DNA from 2 places in the Streptomyces sp. NPDC111656 genome. Region 2 is predicted to be linked to the other one. Evidence: riboswitches for the same ligand, from Rfam matches in the RefSeq annotation. Region 2 holds a riboswitch; the other holds the start of a gene.
What was found. Region 2 has a riboswitch for cyclic di-AMP ahead of ACZ7M3_RS00780 (C40 family peptidase). Riboswitches for the same ligand answer to the same signal wherever they lie in the genome.

Region 1: it holds a riboswitch for cyclic di-AMP, as region 2 does, so the genes downstream of both, ACZ7M3_RS46770 (M23 family metallopeptidase) here and ACZ7M3_RS00780 (C40 family peptidase) in region 2, are expected to answer to the same signal.

Annotation. Positions count from the first base shown of each region.
Region 1 is NZ_JBVKCA010000030.1:19,232-26,895, reverse strand. It holds gene ACZ7M3_RS46790 (dihydrofolate reductase family protein) at 1-946, shown strand, start outside; tRNA gene ACZ7M3_RS46785 (tRNA-Met) at 1,020-1,093, shown strand; gene ACZ7M3_RS46780 (hypothetical protein) at 1,243-1,434, shown strand; gene ACZ7M3_RS46775 (PP2C family protein-serine/threonine phosphatase) at 1,611-2,738, shown strand; cyclic di-AMP (ydaO/yuaA leader) riboswitch at 2,995-3,152, shown strand; gene ACZ7M3_RS46770 (M23 family metallopeptidase) at 3,164-4,201, shown strand; gene ACZ7M3_RS46765 (aldo/keto reductase) at 4,260-5,204, shown strand; gene ACZ7M3_RS46760 (PrsW family intramembrane metalloprotease) at 5,208-6,605, opposite strand; gene trmB (tRNA (guanosine(46)-N7)-methyltransferase TrmB) at 6,673-7,512, opposite strand.
Region 2 is NZ_JBVKCA010000001.1:147,559-155,222, reverse strand. It holds gene ACZ7M3_RS00790 (ATP-dependent Clp protease proteolytic subunit) at 1-180, shown strand, start outside; gene ACZ7M3_RS00785 (hypothetical protein) at 188-493, shown strand; cyclic di-AMP (ydaO/yuaA leader) riboswitch at 871-1,025, shown strand; gene ACZ7M3_RS00780 (C40 family peptidase) at 1,029-1,502, shown strand; gene ACZ7M3_RS00775 (DUF6328 family protein) at 1,588-2,109, shown strand; gene ACZ7M3_RS00770 (ATP-binding protein) at 2,345-2,803, opposite strand; gene ACZ7M3_RS00765 (helix-turn-helix domain-containing protein) at 3,016-3,873, shown strand; gene ACZ7M3_RS00760 (DUF397 domain-containing protein) at 3,886-4,110, shown strand; gene ACZ7M3_RS00755 (8-amino-7-oxononanoate synthase) at 4,067-5,227, opposite strand; gene bioB (biotin synthase BioB) at 5,415-6,620, shown strand; gene ACZ7M3_RS00745 (adenosylmethionine--8-amino-7-oxononanoate transaminase) at 6,613-7,664, shown strand, end outside.

The DNA.
Region 1 (7,664 bases), on a different contig from region 2:
CGAGCGGCGGGCGGCGCGGGTCGCCGCCGGGCGCCCGGAGTACCCGCTGAAGGTCACCGTCAGCGGCTCCGGCGACCTCGACCCGGACGCCCAGTTCTGGCACACGGGCGGCGAGAAGGTCGTCTATACGACGGACAAGGGCGCCGAACGCGCCACCGACACCCTGCGCGGACTGGACGTCGACGTGGTCCCGACCGGCGCCGAACTGGACTGGCGCGTCCTGCTCGAACACCTCCACGACGTCCGCGGGGTGCGGCGGCTCATGGTCGAGGGCGGGGGGCGCGTGCACACCCAGCTGATGACACAGGGGCTGGCGGACGAGCTGCAGCTCGCCGTCGCGCCGCTCTTCGTGGGGGAGCCGGACGCGCCACGGCTGTTCGGACCCGGGGGATATCCGCCGGGCCGGATGCGGCTGGTGGAGACGCGACCGGTCGGGGACGTGGTCCTCGTCCGCTACGTCCCCACCGCACCCGGGGAAGGCGCCCTCGCCTCCGCCGCGGACCGGCACTGGCTGGGCGTCGCCTGCGAGCTGGCGGCGCTGTGCCCGCCCTCGGAGACGGCGTTCAGCGTGGGGGCGGTGGTGGTGGCGGCCGACGGCACCGAGCTGGCGCGCGGGCACTCGCGGGAGGGCGACGACCCCGTCGTGCACGCCGAGGAGGCGGCGCTCGCGAAGATCGATCCCGCGGATCCGCGGCTGCGCTCCGCCACCGTGTACAGCAGCCTGGAGCCGTGCGCGCGGCGGGCGTCCCGGCCCGCGCCCTGTGCGCGGCTGATCCTCGACGCGGGGGTACGGCGGGTGGTCACCGCGTGGCGCGAGCCCGACACGTTCGTGACGGAGGCCGACGGGAACGGTCTGCTCGTGGCCGCGGGGGCGGACGTCGTCGTACTGCCGGAGTTCGAGGAGCGGGCCGTGGCGCCCAATCGTCACCTTCTCGCGGCCGGCTAGGGGCGGCCCCGCGGCCGTCCGTGAAAAGCCTGGTGAATCGGGCCCCGCGGATGGCGTACACTAATTTCAACGACGCGGGGTGGAGCAGCTCGGTAGCTCGCTGGGCTCATAACCCAGAGGTCGCAGGTTCAAATCCTGTCCCCGCTACTGAAGGCCAAGGGCCGGAACTCGGAAACGAGTTCCGGCCCTTGGTTTTTCCCGTTCACCGTCTCGGTTTTCTTGCCGCCGGATTTCCCGATTGCCGTCCCGCCCCGATTTTCCCCGCCGCCCCGACTTTCTGTAGTCTTCCGCTCACTATGAGTTGTCATCGGTGGCTGGTCCGGCGCGCGCCGGCGCTCGCGCTGCTGCTCGCAGTGTCCGCGCTGTTCCTCGGGGCCTGCCACGGCGGTCATGACTTCGTGCCGGACGGCGGGACCGTCGTCGCCCCGGCCGGGCACCACCACGGGCGCGGCGGAGCGGGCGGCGTCCGGTGGTCGGCCTCGGACTGACGTGTCCCCCGGTCGGCCCCTCACCGCTCGCCCCCCGCCCCCGTGCCGGGAAGCCTGGACGGGTGGGGCAGCAGCAAGGAGGCGCGCAGTGGGCCGAGGAGCCGTACGGCGAGCCGGGCGAGGAGTCGTGTGACGAGCCGTACGACCGGTCCGGTGGGCGGTTGCCCGAGGACCCCGTGCCCGATCCCGGACTCGGGGACGGGTCGGAGCCCCGCCCGGCCGACGCGGACCGGCGTCGGATCTCCTGCGCGCGCAGCCTCGTCCGGGTGCTGCCCGCGCTGCTCATCCTGGTCGGCGCGTTCTACGACTACTTCACCCCGATGGCCTTCACCGCGGGCCCTCTCTTCACGGCCGCGCCGCTCGTGGCCGCCCCGCTCTTCTCGCTGCGCGGCACCGTGCTCACCGGCGTCGCGGCGCTCGTCGCGGTGCTCACGATCCACATCCGGCTCGGCATCGTCTTCAGGGTGGACGCGCTCACGGAGGTCGCCACCGTGGCGACCGTCGGCGTGCTGGCCGTGCTCATCAACATCCTCGTCCGCCGCACCGACGAGCGACTCGCCTCGGCCCACCAGATCGCCGAGGCGGCCCAGCGTGCCGTCCTGCCGGAACCCGACCAGCGGATCGGCGGCCTCGACGTCGCGGCGCGCTACGAGGCCGCGCAGGCGGGCGCGTTCATCGGCGGCGACCTGTACGCGGTGCAGGACTCCCCGCACGGCGTACGACTGGCCGTGGGCGACGTACGGGGGAAGGGCATGGACGCGGTGGCCGCCGTCGCGGTGCTCATCGGGGCGTTCCGGGAGGCGGCCGAGCAGGAGGCCACGCCGGAGGCGGTCGCGCAGCGGCTGGAACGGGCGCTGGCCCGCGAGGGCACCCGGCGCGGGGGCGTCGACGCCTTCGAGGGGTTCACCACCGCCGTCCTCGCGGAGATCACGCACGAGGGCGGCCTCGTAAGGATCGTCAACCGCGGCCACCCGCCGCCGCTGCTCCTGCACGCGGACGGAACACTGGTCACGCTCGCCTCCGCGAACCCCGCACTGCCGCTCGGCATGGGCGAGTTGGGCAACTGGCCGGACCGTGCCGAGGAGACGGAGTTCCCGCACGGGGCCACGCTCCTCTTCCACACGGACGGACTGTCCGAGGCCCGCGACGCGCAGGGGCGCTTCTACGATCCGGCCGCGCGGCTGGCCGGACGGACCTTCCCCGGCCCCGACGCCCTGCTGGCCACGCTCGTGGAGGAGGTCCGGCGGCACACGGGCGGCGTCCTGACGGACGACATGGCACTGCTCGCCGTACGGCGGCCGTAGCCACGGAAAGGGGCGTTCTTGATCGATGTCACGAGGGGTGATCGGCCGATGCCCCTCCGCATAACGACTGACGCACCGTCAAATAACTGCCAAGTAGGGACGTGCGGCCAACTCGCCCGAATTCCGCCGGTCGTGGGCGGTAAGTCCTGGCCGAAAGTCGTTAATGATCAGTACGAACAGCTTGGAATCCGGTACCCGCGTCTATTAACGTTCGATAACGCAGCGCGGTCGTCCCAGCCGTCACAAGAGTCGGCTCCGTGCGCACGCGCCGAATCCCGCGAGGGAACCGGGGAACCACCAACTTGGGGTGAATCGAGCGTCTTTCACGGTGGAGACACCGTGGGTTGACGCGCGTAGGAGACCTTCCTGCTCCGAACCCGTCAGCTAACCCGGTAGGCGAGAAGGAAGGAAAGGAGCACGCCCACGTGGCGTCCAACCGGCCTGCCCAGCCCACTTCGTTCCCGCCGAACGACACCCAGACTTTTGGCTACGCCTACGGCAAGGACGAGGGCCCCTGGGAGGAGTGGAACCCCACCGAGGATTCCATCCGTCCCCTCCGCGGCCGGCACCGCGTCTCCAAGCAGCGCGGCGGGGGACTCGCCCGCAGCTCCACGGTCCTGGGCGTCGGCGTCATCGCCGCCGTCGGCGCGGGCGGCATGGCCACCGCGGCGCCCGGCAAGCCGCCGGTCTCCATCTCGCTGCCCGACCTCTCCTCGGTCACCGAATCGGCCAAGGCGCTGATATCCGACGGCGGTCCCAGCACGCCGAAGGGCTCCGCCACCCCGCTCACCAGCGCCGGTGTGACCAACGCCGACGCCGCGCAGGGCAACACGGACGCGGGCGAGGCGCTGCGCGCCCGCATCATCCAGCAGGCCGAGTCGCAGCAGGACCAGATCGACAAGGCGGCCCAGGACGCCGCCGAGTCCGCCGCCGCGAAGAAGGCGGTCGCGCTGGCCGCCCAGCAGAAGGACGACGCCGAGGCCAAGGTCGCCGCCGAGAAGAAGAAGGCGGACGAGGCCGCCAAGCAGAAGGCCGAGGCCGCGCGCCTCGCCGAGCTCGCCAAGAGCTACTCGCTGCCGACCTCCTCGTACACCCTGACCTCCCGCTTCGGTGACGCCGGTTCCATGTGGTCCTCCGGCTATCACACCGGCCTCGACTTCGCGGCCCCCACCGGCACGCTGATCAAGGCCGTCCACAGCGGCACGATCACGGAGGCGGGCTGGGCCGGCTCGTACGGCTACCGCACCATCCTCACCCTCGACGACGGCACGGAGCTGTGGTTCTGCCACCAGTCGTCCATCAGCGTCAGCGTGGGGCAGAAGGTGGCCACCGGCGACGTCATCGGGCGCGTGGGCGCGACCGGCAACGTGACCGGGCCGCATCTGCACCTGGAGGTTCACCCGGGCGGCGGCAGCGCGATCGACCCGATGGCGTGGCTGCAGAGCAAGGGCATCAACCCCTGATCGTTCCCAGGGGCCGTGTGCGGAATACGGCAATCCGGTACGCCTGTTGAAATAAGGCATGACTTCCCTTCGCAAGCTCGGCTCCTCCGACCTCGAGGTCTTCCCGCTCTCCCTCGGCGGCAACGTCTTCGGCTGGACCGCCGACGAGGCGCAGTCCTTCGCCGTGCTCGACGCCTACACGGCCGGGGGCGGCAACTTCGTCGACACCGCCGACGGCTACTCCGCGTGGCTCCCCGGCCACAAGGGCGGTGAGTCCGAGACGGTCATCGGCAAGTGGTTCGCCGCGCGCGGCAACCGCTCCGATGTCGTCCTCGCCACCAAGGTCAGTACCCACCCCGAGTACAAGGGCCTGTCCCCGGCGAACATCAGGGCCGCCGCCGACGCCTCGCTGCGCCGCCTCGGCACGGACTACATCGACCTCTACTACACCCACTTCGACGACACCTCGGTGCCGGTCGAGGAGATCATCGGCGCGCTGGACGAACTGGTCCGGGCCGGCAAGGTCCGGGAGATCGCCGCCTCCAACATCTCCGCCGAGCGGCTCGCGGAGTCCGTGGAGTTCTCCGACCGCGAGGGCCTCGCGCGCTACGTCGCCCTCCAGCCCCACTACAACCTCGTCTCGCGCGACACCTACGAGGGCCCGCTCCAGGAGGTCGCCTCCCGGACCGGCCTGGCCGCCGTCCCGTACTTCGCGCTCGCGTCCGGCTTCCTCACCGGCAAGTACCGCCCGGGTACGACGGTCGACTCCGCGCGGGCCGCGGGCGCGGGCAAGCACCTCGCCACCGAGCGCGGCATCCGCGTCCTGGCCGCCCTCGACGAGGTCGCCGTGGCCCATGACGCCGAGGTCGCCACGGTCGCCCTCGCCTGGCTCGCCGCCCGGCCGACGGTCGCGGCGCCCATCGCCTCCGCACGGACGGTCGAGCAGCTGCCGGCCCTGCTGGCGGTCGCCGACCTGACCCTGACGGACGCGGAGGTGGCCAGGCTGACGGAAGCGTCCGCCTGAGACCTACGACTGGTAGGGGTTGTACGCGGGGTACGGCGTCGCCGGGGCGGGATACGGGGTCGTCGCGCCGGCGGGGTACGGGGGCGGGCCGGCGGGGTTCGCCTGGCCGGGCACCGGCGCGTAGCCGTACCCGGGCCACGGCGGCGGCAGCTGCGGCGGCACCGGTACGGCCGGGGCCGACGCGTGGGCCGCGTACGCGAGGGAGGGGCGGGCGATCTCCCGGCGGCGCCACAGCTCGTGCAGCAACTCCCGCTCCCGTACGACGAAGTCGGCGTTGGCGCGGCCACTGCGCCCCCGGTGCCGCAGAAACGCCAGCGAGGTCGCGTACGCCTCGTACTGGGCGACCGAACGCGCCGCCGCCCTGCCGAAGTGGTGGGCGGCGTACTCGCGGGCCAGCCGCCGCGCCCGCATCGAGCCGAGCACGTACGGCTCGGGCGGGGTGAGCCACCCGGCCGCCGCGTACGCCGGAAGTTCGGTCCGTACGGTCTTCAGCTCCCGCTGCCGCGTCCAGATGACGAGGAAGGTGAGCAGACCGAACGCGGGCACCATGAACGCCCCGTACACCGCGTAGAAGCCGTACTCCCCGAAGTTCGACGAGCCGTTCCACATGGAGTGCATGCCCATCGCGAGCAGCAGTCCGGTCAGGGGCAGCAGGACCCGGCGCGCATGCTGGCGCTCGGCGGACAGCGCCGCGATGCCGAAGCCGATGCCGGTGAGCACCGTGAACAGGGGGTGCGCGAAGGGCGACATCACGACGCGGACGAAGAAGGTCGCGGCGGTGACGGAGGCCAGGCCGCGGTCGCCGTTGAGCTGGTCCGTGCCGAAGGCGGTGCCGAGATAGAGGATGTTCTCGGTGAAGGCGAAGCCGGTCGCGGTGACTCCGGCTATGACGACCCCGTCGACGATCCCCGTGAAGTCCCGGCGGCGGAAGAGGAAGACCAGGAGCACGGCGGCGGCCTTCGCGGACTCCTCCACGATCGGCGCTATGACGGTCGCGCCGAGGGTGTCGGCGCTGGACGGGTCGGCGGTGGCGGTCGCTATCCATCTGGTCGCGAAACTGTTGGCGACGATCGCTATCAGCGCCGCCGCGCAGGCGCCCCACGCGAAGGCGAAGAGCAGATTGCGCCAGGGGCCGGGCTCCACCCGGTCCAGCCAGCGGAACGCGGCGACGAGGAGCGGCACGGGCAGCACGGCGAGGCCGAGTCCGACCAGGAAGCCCTCGGTGCCGGTCTGTTGGCGGACCAGGGCCAGGATGACGAGGCCGGAGAGCGCGAGCAGGGTGATCAGCGCGCCGTAGCGCACCCACTTCCGCTGCCACCAGTGCGCGTGCCGCAGTGCACCGTCGGCCGGCCCACCGGTGGGACCGCCGGGATACGTCGGGTACGGGGGAAAGGTGGCCACGGCATTGACCCTAACGAGGGAGGGGCGCTGCCCGCGACGGCGCCTGGTGGTGTTCGTCCGCGGGTCTTCAGTCGCCGGATGTGTCCTGGTCTCGGTGCTGTACGCGCCGGAACAGGAGGTCGTTCACCACATGACCCTTCTCCAGTCCCTGACCCTCGAAACGGGTCAGCGGCCGGAAGTCCGGACGAGGCGCGTAACCGCCGTCCGGCCTGGTGTTCTCGAAGTCCGGGTGCGCGCTCAGCACTTCCAGCATCTGCTCGGCGTACGGCTCCCAGTCGGTCGCGCAGTGCACGAGGGCGCCGGGCCTGAGGCGGGTCGCGGCGAGGCTGAGGAACTCCGGCTGGATCAGCCGCCGCTTGTGGTGCCGCTTCTTGGGCCAGGGGTCGGGAAAGTACACGCGCAGCCCGCTCAGGGAATCCGGCGTGAGCATCTCCCTGAGCAGAATGATCGCGTCACCGTTGCCGACGCGGATGTTGGTGAGTCCGCGCTGGTCCGCGAGATTGAGCAGGTTGCCCTGCCCCGGCGTGTGCACGTCGACGGCGAGGATCCCCGTCTCCAGGTCCTCCGCCGCCATCCGCGCGGTGGCCTCGCCCATCCCGAACCCGATCTCCAGCACGACGGGCCGCTCGCCCCCGAACAACTCCGCGAGATCGATCACCCGCTGCCCGTCGATGTCGAGCCCCCACTTGGGCCACAGCCGCTGCAACGCGTCCGCCTGGCCCGTGGTGACCCGGCTGCGCCGCGGCTGGAAACTCCGGATCCGCCGCTCGAAGTGCGATCCGGCGGGGTCGGCCTTCGGCCCGTCGGGGAACCGGGGCTCCCCCTTGGCCCGGACATGCCGATGGGGCTCACCTCCGGCGACGGAGCTGGACCGGGGCTCTTCGGGGGAGTCAATGGAGTCAGACACAATGAGGACGATTTTACGGCGCGGGCGGGTGGGGGCTGGTCGCGCAGTTCCCCGCGCCCCTGAGGCGGGGGCTTCGCCCCGCGTCCCCCGTCCGCCCGGGTTGGTTTGGCTGTGGGGCCGGTGGGGGTTTGGCGCGCAGTTCCCCGCGCCCC
Region 2 (7,664 bases):
GACATGCTCGTACGGCACACGGGGCAGAGTCCTGAACAGGTCGCCGCCGACATCGAGCGCGACAAGATCCTGGACGCTCAGGCCGCGTTGGCGTACGGACTGGTGGACGGGATCATCCCCAGCCGCAAGACCTCGCGCACCGCGCCCGGTGCGAGGAACGCCACACCCGACGCGAGGTGATCCGCCGATGGTGCCCGAACTGCCCCCGCTGCCCGCGCTGACACGAGCCGAGGCCGAGCTGATCGACCGTTACCTCGACGTGGTCGACCTGCTCGGCCGTATCAACCCGGCCCGGCCCGGAGACACCTACCGCGGGCTGCGTGCCGCCCAGGCGCTGGTCGCCAAGGCCACCGAGCTGCGGGACGCCCTCGCGCTGATGCACCAGCGCGGCGAGAGCGAGGTGCACGCGCCGACGCTGGCGCAGGCTCTGCGCGTCCTCGACGGTGAGCGGCGGGCGGCCCGCGTCACGCTGCCGCCCGACGCCGACAATTGACACGTCCGCACCCGGGTCGCCGTGCGCGCCGAGTCGGCGAGGCGTCCGGCCCGGGGTTCAAACGGACCAGATGGCGTACCCCCTGATGGAGTAATCACACACCCCTTCGGGGAACCGAAAAAGTTGCACAACGCGCGTAGCCCGGAGGCGGAATGAGATGCTCCGGTGCTGGTGGGCGCGTCGTCGGTGTCCCCAACATCGCCCGAACAGGGGGTCGTCCACCCGAACGGGTGAGTGGTGAGTAACCCCACAAATCGCCGGTTCCACTCGGATTTTGTGACTGCTATGCGTGAAGATCCCTTCCGACGACAAGCCCCCGCCACAGCGGCGGGGCGGTCCGGGCGGACGCCGAGTCCTGCCGCTGCCCGGATGACCGGTCGACAGAAGTGCATCGGCAGGAGTGGAGGACCCAGCAAGACGGGTCGCCGGAGAAATCCGGGCGGTCCTTGGGGTGAAGCCGCGCAAGCGGCCGGGCTACTTCGCCAGCCCGAATCCGACAGGTCATCCTTCACAGGCGGCTGACGAAGGGTTGCGCATGACTGCGCTCAATCGTGTCCCGTCGCTGTGGACCCGGGCCGGTACGGCCTCGGCGCTCACCATCGCCGCCGTGGGCGGCAGCCTCGTGGTTCCTGGCGTCGCATCCGACGCCGAAGCGGCCACGTTGGCGACGAAGGCACTTCAGGTCGCCGCTTCCAAGAAGGGCTCCCCGTACCAGTACGGTGCCGCCGGGCCACGCCGATTCGACTGCTCCGGGCTCACGCTCTACTCGTACAAGAAGGCGGGCAAGACGCTGCCTCGTACGGCCGCGGCGCAGTACAACAAGACGCACCACATCTCCGCGTCCCACCGCAAGGCCGGAGACCTGGTGTTCTTCCACTCGGGCCGGAACGTGTACCACGTCGGCATCTACGCCGGAAAGGGAAAGATCTGGCACTCCCCGAAGACAGGGGAGGTCGTGAAGCTGCAGAAGATCTGGACGAAGAGCGTCTGGTACGGCCGGGTCAGCTGACCTGCCCGAGGGGGTGCCGCCGGCCGGCACCCCCTCGGGGTTCCCTCCGGGCGTGAAATGCGGACGAACCGGTTACTCGTTCAGCATGGCTGAGCGACCTTCCCCCGAAGAACGGAACGAGACGCCCCTCGAGCGCGCCGATCGCAACTTCGGCGAACTGCTCCAGGAGCTGCGCGTCACGCAGACCGGTGTGCAGATCCTCTTCGCGTTCCTGCTGACGCTGGCGTTCACCCCGCGCTTCCCGTCCCTCGACACGGTGCAGCGCGCCACGTACGTCACCACCCTCCTGCTGGCCGTGGCCGCCGCCGCGCTCTTCACGGCGCCGGCCGCGCTGCACAGGTCGCTGTTCCGGCAGGGCGCGAAGCCGACCGTCGTGCGGGTCTCCTCCGTCCTGGCCACGGTCGGGATGGGCGTGCTCATGCTGGCGCTGACGGGATCGGTGCTGCTCGTCGTGGACGTCGCGCTGGGACGCGCCGCGGGGATCGCCTCGGGCGCGGGCACGCTGCTCGTCTGTGTGGCGCTGTGGGGCCTCCTGCCCGGCCTGGTGCACCGTGCCGTCGTCAGCGCAGCGACGGCTCCGAAAGAAGCACCCGACCGAGAACCGTGAGCGCGCTCATCGCCCGGCTGCCGCCGGCCGAACCGGCCGGACAGCGCGGTCGCACCGGAGAGATGGCCAGGACGGCTGCGGCTCCGGTGGGGCCGCGGTTGCGGGGACCGGGAGATCCGCACCGTACGATCTCCGTCGTCCACCGGACCGGGGACCGCTCGGCACCGGCGGCCGAGGCCTTCCGGGCCCCGCCGCGAGGCGCCTCGCAGCGCAGACACGACAACTGGGCCGCTCCTCAGGGCTCTTGTGGGCCGCCGGCCGTCACCGGCTGGGCCGGCACCGTCCAGGGCAGCTCGATGGCGACCGTCTTGCCGCCCTCACGGGTGGGCCGGACGACGAGTCTGCCGCCGCATTCGGCGGTCAGCCAGCGGATGATCACCATGCCGCGTCCATTGTCCTGCTGGACGGCGGCAGGCAGACGTTTGGGAAAGCGCGGATGGCTGTCGGTGACGCCGATCCTGAGGTGTTCGTCTCGGTCGAGCCGGACGTCCACCGTGAAGGTGGGCGACTGCCCGAAAGTATGTTGGACGGCGTTGGTGGCTAGTTCTGACACGATCAGGCGTACGGTGTCCGCGACTTCGGCGTCGCACGGCAGGCCCCATTCGGCCAGCACATCGGCGACGAAATTCCGGGCCGCGGAGACCGAGGCGGGATCGCTCGGCAGAGTGACGGATGCTTCCTGGTGATCTGCCATGGCGACGTCGTCCCTTTCCCACGGGACCGGAGTCCGACACGGAGCGGATGGTTCGAGTACGGTCCCGGACTGGTGCTTCGCGCCAGACTGCCATCACTGGGCCGGTCACGGGTGCGATCCACCGAGATATGCATATATCTGTCGCTCGATGCGGTGAACTCCACGACGACGGAGCGTATTTGGGCGGCTCGGAAGGAGTAAGGAGTACGGCCATGCAGCACGGTCCCGCGGTGCGCCGCCGCAAGCTCGGTGCCGAACTGCGCGCGCTGCGCGCCGTTGCGGGTCTCACCAGTGGTGAGGCGGCCCGTCTCGTCGGCTGGCACCAGTCGAAGGTGAGCCGGATCGAGACCGGTATCAGTGGGGTGAAACCGGCCGACGTGGAGCGCCTGTTGGACGCCTACGCCGTCACGGACCCCGAGTTACGGGAGCTCCTGGTCGGCCTCGCGGGCTCCGAGGGCAACGGTCGCCATCACTGGTGGCACGCCTACCGCGGGGTCCTGCCGCCCACGTACCGCGACTTCATCAGTCTGGAGTCCCAGGCCAGCGGCATGCGCACGCTGGAGACCACGGTGGTGCCCGGACTGCTCCAGACGCCCGAGTACGCGCGGGAGGTGACCCGGGTCGCCGTCGGCGGCCTGGAGGACGGCAAGCTCGACGCGCTCGTCGAGGTGCGCCTCGCCCGGCAGGACGTCCTGCGTTCGAATCCGCCGCTGGAACTGACCGCCGTCCTCGACGAGGCCGTGTTAAGACGTGAGGTCGGCGGACCGAAGGTGATGGCTCGGCAACTGGAGCGTCTGCGGGAGGCCGCCACCCTGCCTCAAGTGCGCCTTCAGGTCCTGCCGTTCGCCGCGGGAGCCCATATCGGCGTCACCGGGCCTTTCGTTATCTTCTCATTTCCGAACACAACTGATCTGGATGTGGTTGTTCTCGACCACTTGACGAGTAGCCTCTATCTCGAACGGAAAGAAGACCTTCAGGCCTACACCGAGGCCTTCAACGCCCTTCAGTTCCACGCCCTTTCGCCCGAGGACTCGTTGGACTACATCGCCGGGATAGGTGACGGCGCGTAAGGAGGCACCCCCATGACTGCACTGCCTCGGTACGTACGTTCAAGTACTTCACTCCGCGACGTGCCATGGCTGCGCAGCAGCCGCAGTACGGGAATGAACAACTGCGTCGAGACGGCCCGACCCGGCCCAGGACCCTGGGCCGGACTGGTCGCTGTGCGCGATTCCAAGAACAAGGCGGGCCCCGCCCTGCTCTTCACTCCCGCCAGTTGGGAGGGCTTTGTCGCCGGGCTGAACTGATCACGCCGACGGCGTGCTCGATCTGCGCGTCGGTGAGGTCCGCGCGGGCGGTCAGCCGCAGCCGTGAGATGCCGTCCGGCACGGACGGGGGGCGGAAGCAGCCGACGGCGAGTCCCGCTTCCCGGCAGTCGGCGGCCCACCGCACGGCCTGTTCGGGGGACGGCGCGCGCACGGAGACCACGGCGGCGTCCGGTCGTACGGCTTCCAGTCCCTCGGCGGTCAGCCGGGTGTGCAGCGCCGTCGCCACCTCACGGGCCCTGGCGGCGCGCTCCGGCTCACGGCGCAGCAGCCTGAGCGCCGCGAGGGCCGCGCCCGCCGCCGCGGGCGCGAGACCGGTGTCGAAGATGAAGGTGCGCGCCGCGTTGACCAGGTGGTCGATGACCGGGGCGGGGCCGAGGACGGCTCCGCCCTGGCTGCCGAACGACTTGGAGAGGGTGGCGGTCACGACCACGTCCGGGGCGCCCGCGAGCCCCGCGGCCTGCGGGGCGCCCCGACCACCGTCGCCCAGGACGCCCAGCCCGTGCGCGTCGTCGACGAGCAGCGCCGCGCCGTGCTCACGGCAGGCGGTGGCGAGTTCGGCCAGCGGGGCCGCGTCGCCGTCCACCGAGAAGACCGTGTCGGACACGGCGACGGCGGGACCCTCGTGCGTGCCCAGCGCCTTGCGCACGGCGTCGGGGTCGGCGTGCGCCACGACCTGGGTCGCGCCCCGGGCAAGCCGGCAGCCGTCGATGAGGGAGGCGTGGTTGCCCGCGTCCGAGACGACCAGCGAGCCGTGCGGCGCGAGCGTGGTCACGGCGGCGAGATTGGCCGCGTAGCCGGAGGAGAAGACGAGCGCGGACTCGAAGCCGCAGAAGTCCGCGAGCTCGCGTTCGAGTTCGCCATGAAGTTCGGTCGTGCCGGAGACGAGCCGCGAGCCGGTCGCACCGGCGCCCCAGCGGCGCGCGGCCTGGGCGGCGGCCGCCGTGATCTCGGGGTGGTGGGCCAGCCCGAGGTAGTCGTTGCTCGCCAGATCGAGAAGGGGTGAGTCGGCGGCGCGGGGGCGCAGGGTGCGGACGAGTCCGGCCTGTCGGCGCTGGTGCGCCTGCTCGTCGATCCACGCGAACGGCGATCCGGCCATGCTGGTGCCTCCGGGCCCTGGGAGTGGTCGTGAGGGGGGTTATGAAGGTGGTCGTTTTGTAGGCAGTGCACAGACCCTAGCGGGGCGGCGCGGCGCCCATGATGTGGCAATACCCACACGTCGAAGCGTCTCTGTTGTGCAAACTCTCCTTGGCCTCAGCGGCTCGCATACGTCAGGATCGGATCTCATGGACCTGCTGAACACGCTGGTGGACAAGGGGCTTCGGCGCGAGCTGCCGACCCGTGACGAGGCGCTGGCCGTGCTGGCCACGTCCGACGACGACGTGCTCGACGTGGTGGCCGCGGCCGGAAAAGTCCGCCGGCACTGGTTCGGCCGTCGAGTGAAACTCAACTATCTGGTCAATCTGAAGTCCGGTCTGTGCCCGGAGGACTGCTCGTACTGCTCGCAGCGCCTCGGCTCCAAGGCCGACATCCTCAAATACACCTGGCTCAAGCCGGACCAGGCCTCGCAGGCCGCGGCTGCCGGGCTCGCCGGGGGCGCCAAGCGGGTCTGCCTGGTGGCCAGCGGCCGCGGTCCGACGGACCGTGACGTGGACCGGGTCTCCGACACCATCAAGGCGATCAAGGACCGACACGAGAACGTCGAGGTGTGCGCCTGCCTGGGCCTGCTCTCCGACGGCCAGGCCGAGCGGTTGCGCGAGGCGGGAGCGGACGCCTACAACCACAACCTGAACACCTCCGAGGGGACGTACGGGGACATCACGACCACGCACACGTACGCCGACCGGGTGGACACGGTCCAGAAGGCGCACGCGGCCGGTCTGTCCGCCTGCTCGGGTCTGATCGCGGGCATGGGCGAGTCGGACGAGGACCTCGTCGACGTCGTCTACTCGCTGCGCGAGCTCGACCCGGACTCCGTTCCGGTGAACTTCCTGATCCCCTTCGAGGGCACCCCGCTCGCCAAGGAGTGGAACCTCACCCCGCAGCGGTGCCTGCGCATCCTGGCCATGGTCCGTTTCGTCTGCCCGGACGTGGAGGTCCGCATCGCGGGCGGCCGCGAGGTCCACCTCCGCAGCATGCAGCCGCTCGCCCTGAACCTGGCCAACTCGATCTTCCTCGGCGACTACCTCACCAGCGAGGGCCAGGCGGGCAAGGCCGACCTGGACATGATCGCGGACGCCGGGTTCGAGGTGGAGGGCGCGGGCGAGGTGACCCTGCCGGAGCACCGCGTGACGGCGGGCGCCGGCTGCGGTGCGCACGCCGAGGCCGGATGCGGCTCGCACGCGGACGCCGGGTGCGGCTCGCACGAAGGCGGCGGCGTCTGCGGTTCCGTGAAGGTGCAGGCCGAGCAGGAGCAGCCCGCCGAAGCGCGTACGGATCTCGTCGCCGTACGCCGCCGGGGTGCCGGAACGGACCTCGCCCCCAATGCCTGACCGGTCCGAGCCGTCCACGCTGCCCGTGCGGGAACTGCTGGAGTTGGACCGGCGGCACGTCTGGCACCCGTACGGCCCCATGCCCGGCCGCCAGGAACCGCTCGTCGTGGAATCGGCGAGCGGGGTACGCCTGCGGCTGGCGGACGGCTCGGGCGAGCTGGTCGACGGCATGTCGTCCTGGTGGTCGGCCATCCACGGCTACAACCACCCGGTCCTCAACGACGCGGCGCGCGACCAGCTGGAGCGCATGAGCCATGTCATGTTCGGCGGGCTCACGCACGAGCCCGCCGTACGGCTGGCGAAGCGACTTGTCGACATCACGCCCGAGGGCCTGGAACACGTCTTCCTCGCCGACTCCGGATCGGTGTCGGTCGAGGTCGCCGTCAAGATGTGCCTCCAGCACTGGCGCTCGCTCGGCCGCCCGGGCAAGCAGCGGCTGCTGACCTGGCGCGGCGGGTATCACGGGGACACCTGGCAGCCGATGTCGGTGTGCGACCCCGAGGGCGGGATGCACGAGCTGTGGCAGGGCGTGCTCCAGCGCCAGGTGTTCGCCGACGCCCCGCCGGTCGCGTACGAGGAGTCGTACGCCGAGCAGCTGCGGGAGCTGATCGGGCGGCACGCCGACGAGCTCGCCGCGGTGATCGTGGAACCGGTGGTACAGGGCGCGGGCGGGATGCGGTTCCACTCCCCCGCGTATCTGCGGGTGCTGCGGGAGGCGTGCGACGCGCACGACGTGCTTCTCGTCCTCGACGAGATCGCGACCGGCTTCGGTCGAACGGGCGCTCTGTTCGCGGCGGAGCACGCCGGTATCACACCGGACGTGATGTGCGTCGGCAAGGCGCTGACCGGCGGCTACATGACGATGGCGGCGACGCTCTGCACGGCACGGGTGGCCGAGGGCATCTCACGCGGTGAGGTCCCGGTGCTGGCTCACGGCCCGACCTTCATGGGCAATCCGCTGGCCGCCGCGGTGGCCTGCGCCTCGATCGACCTGCTGCTCGGACAGGACTGGCAGACCGAGGTCAAGCGGATCGAGGCGGGTCT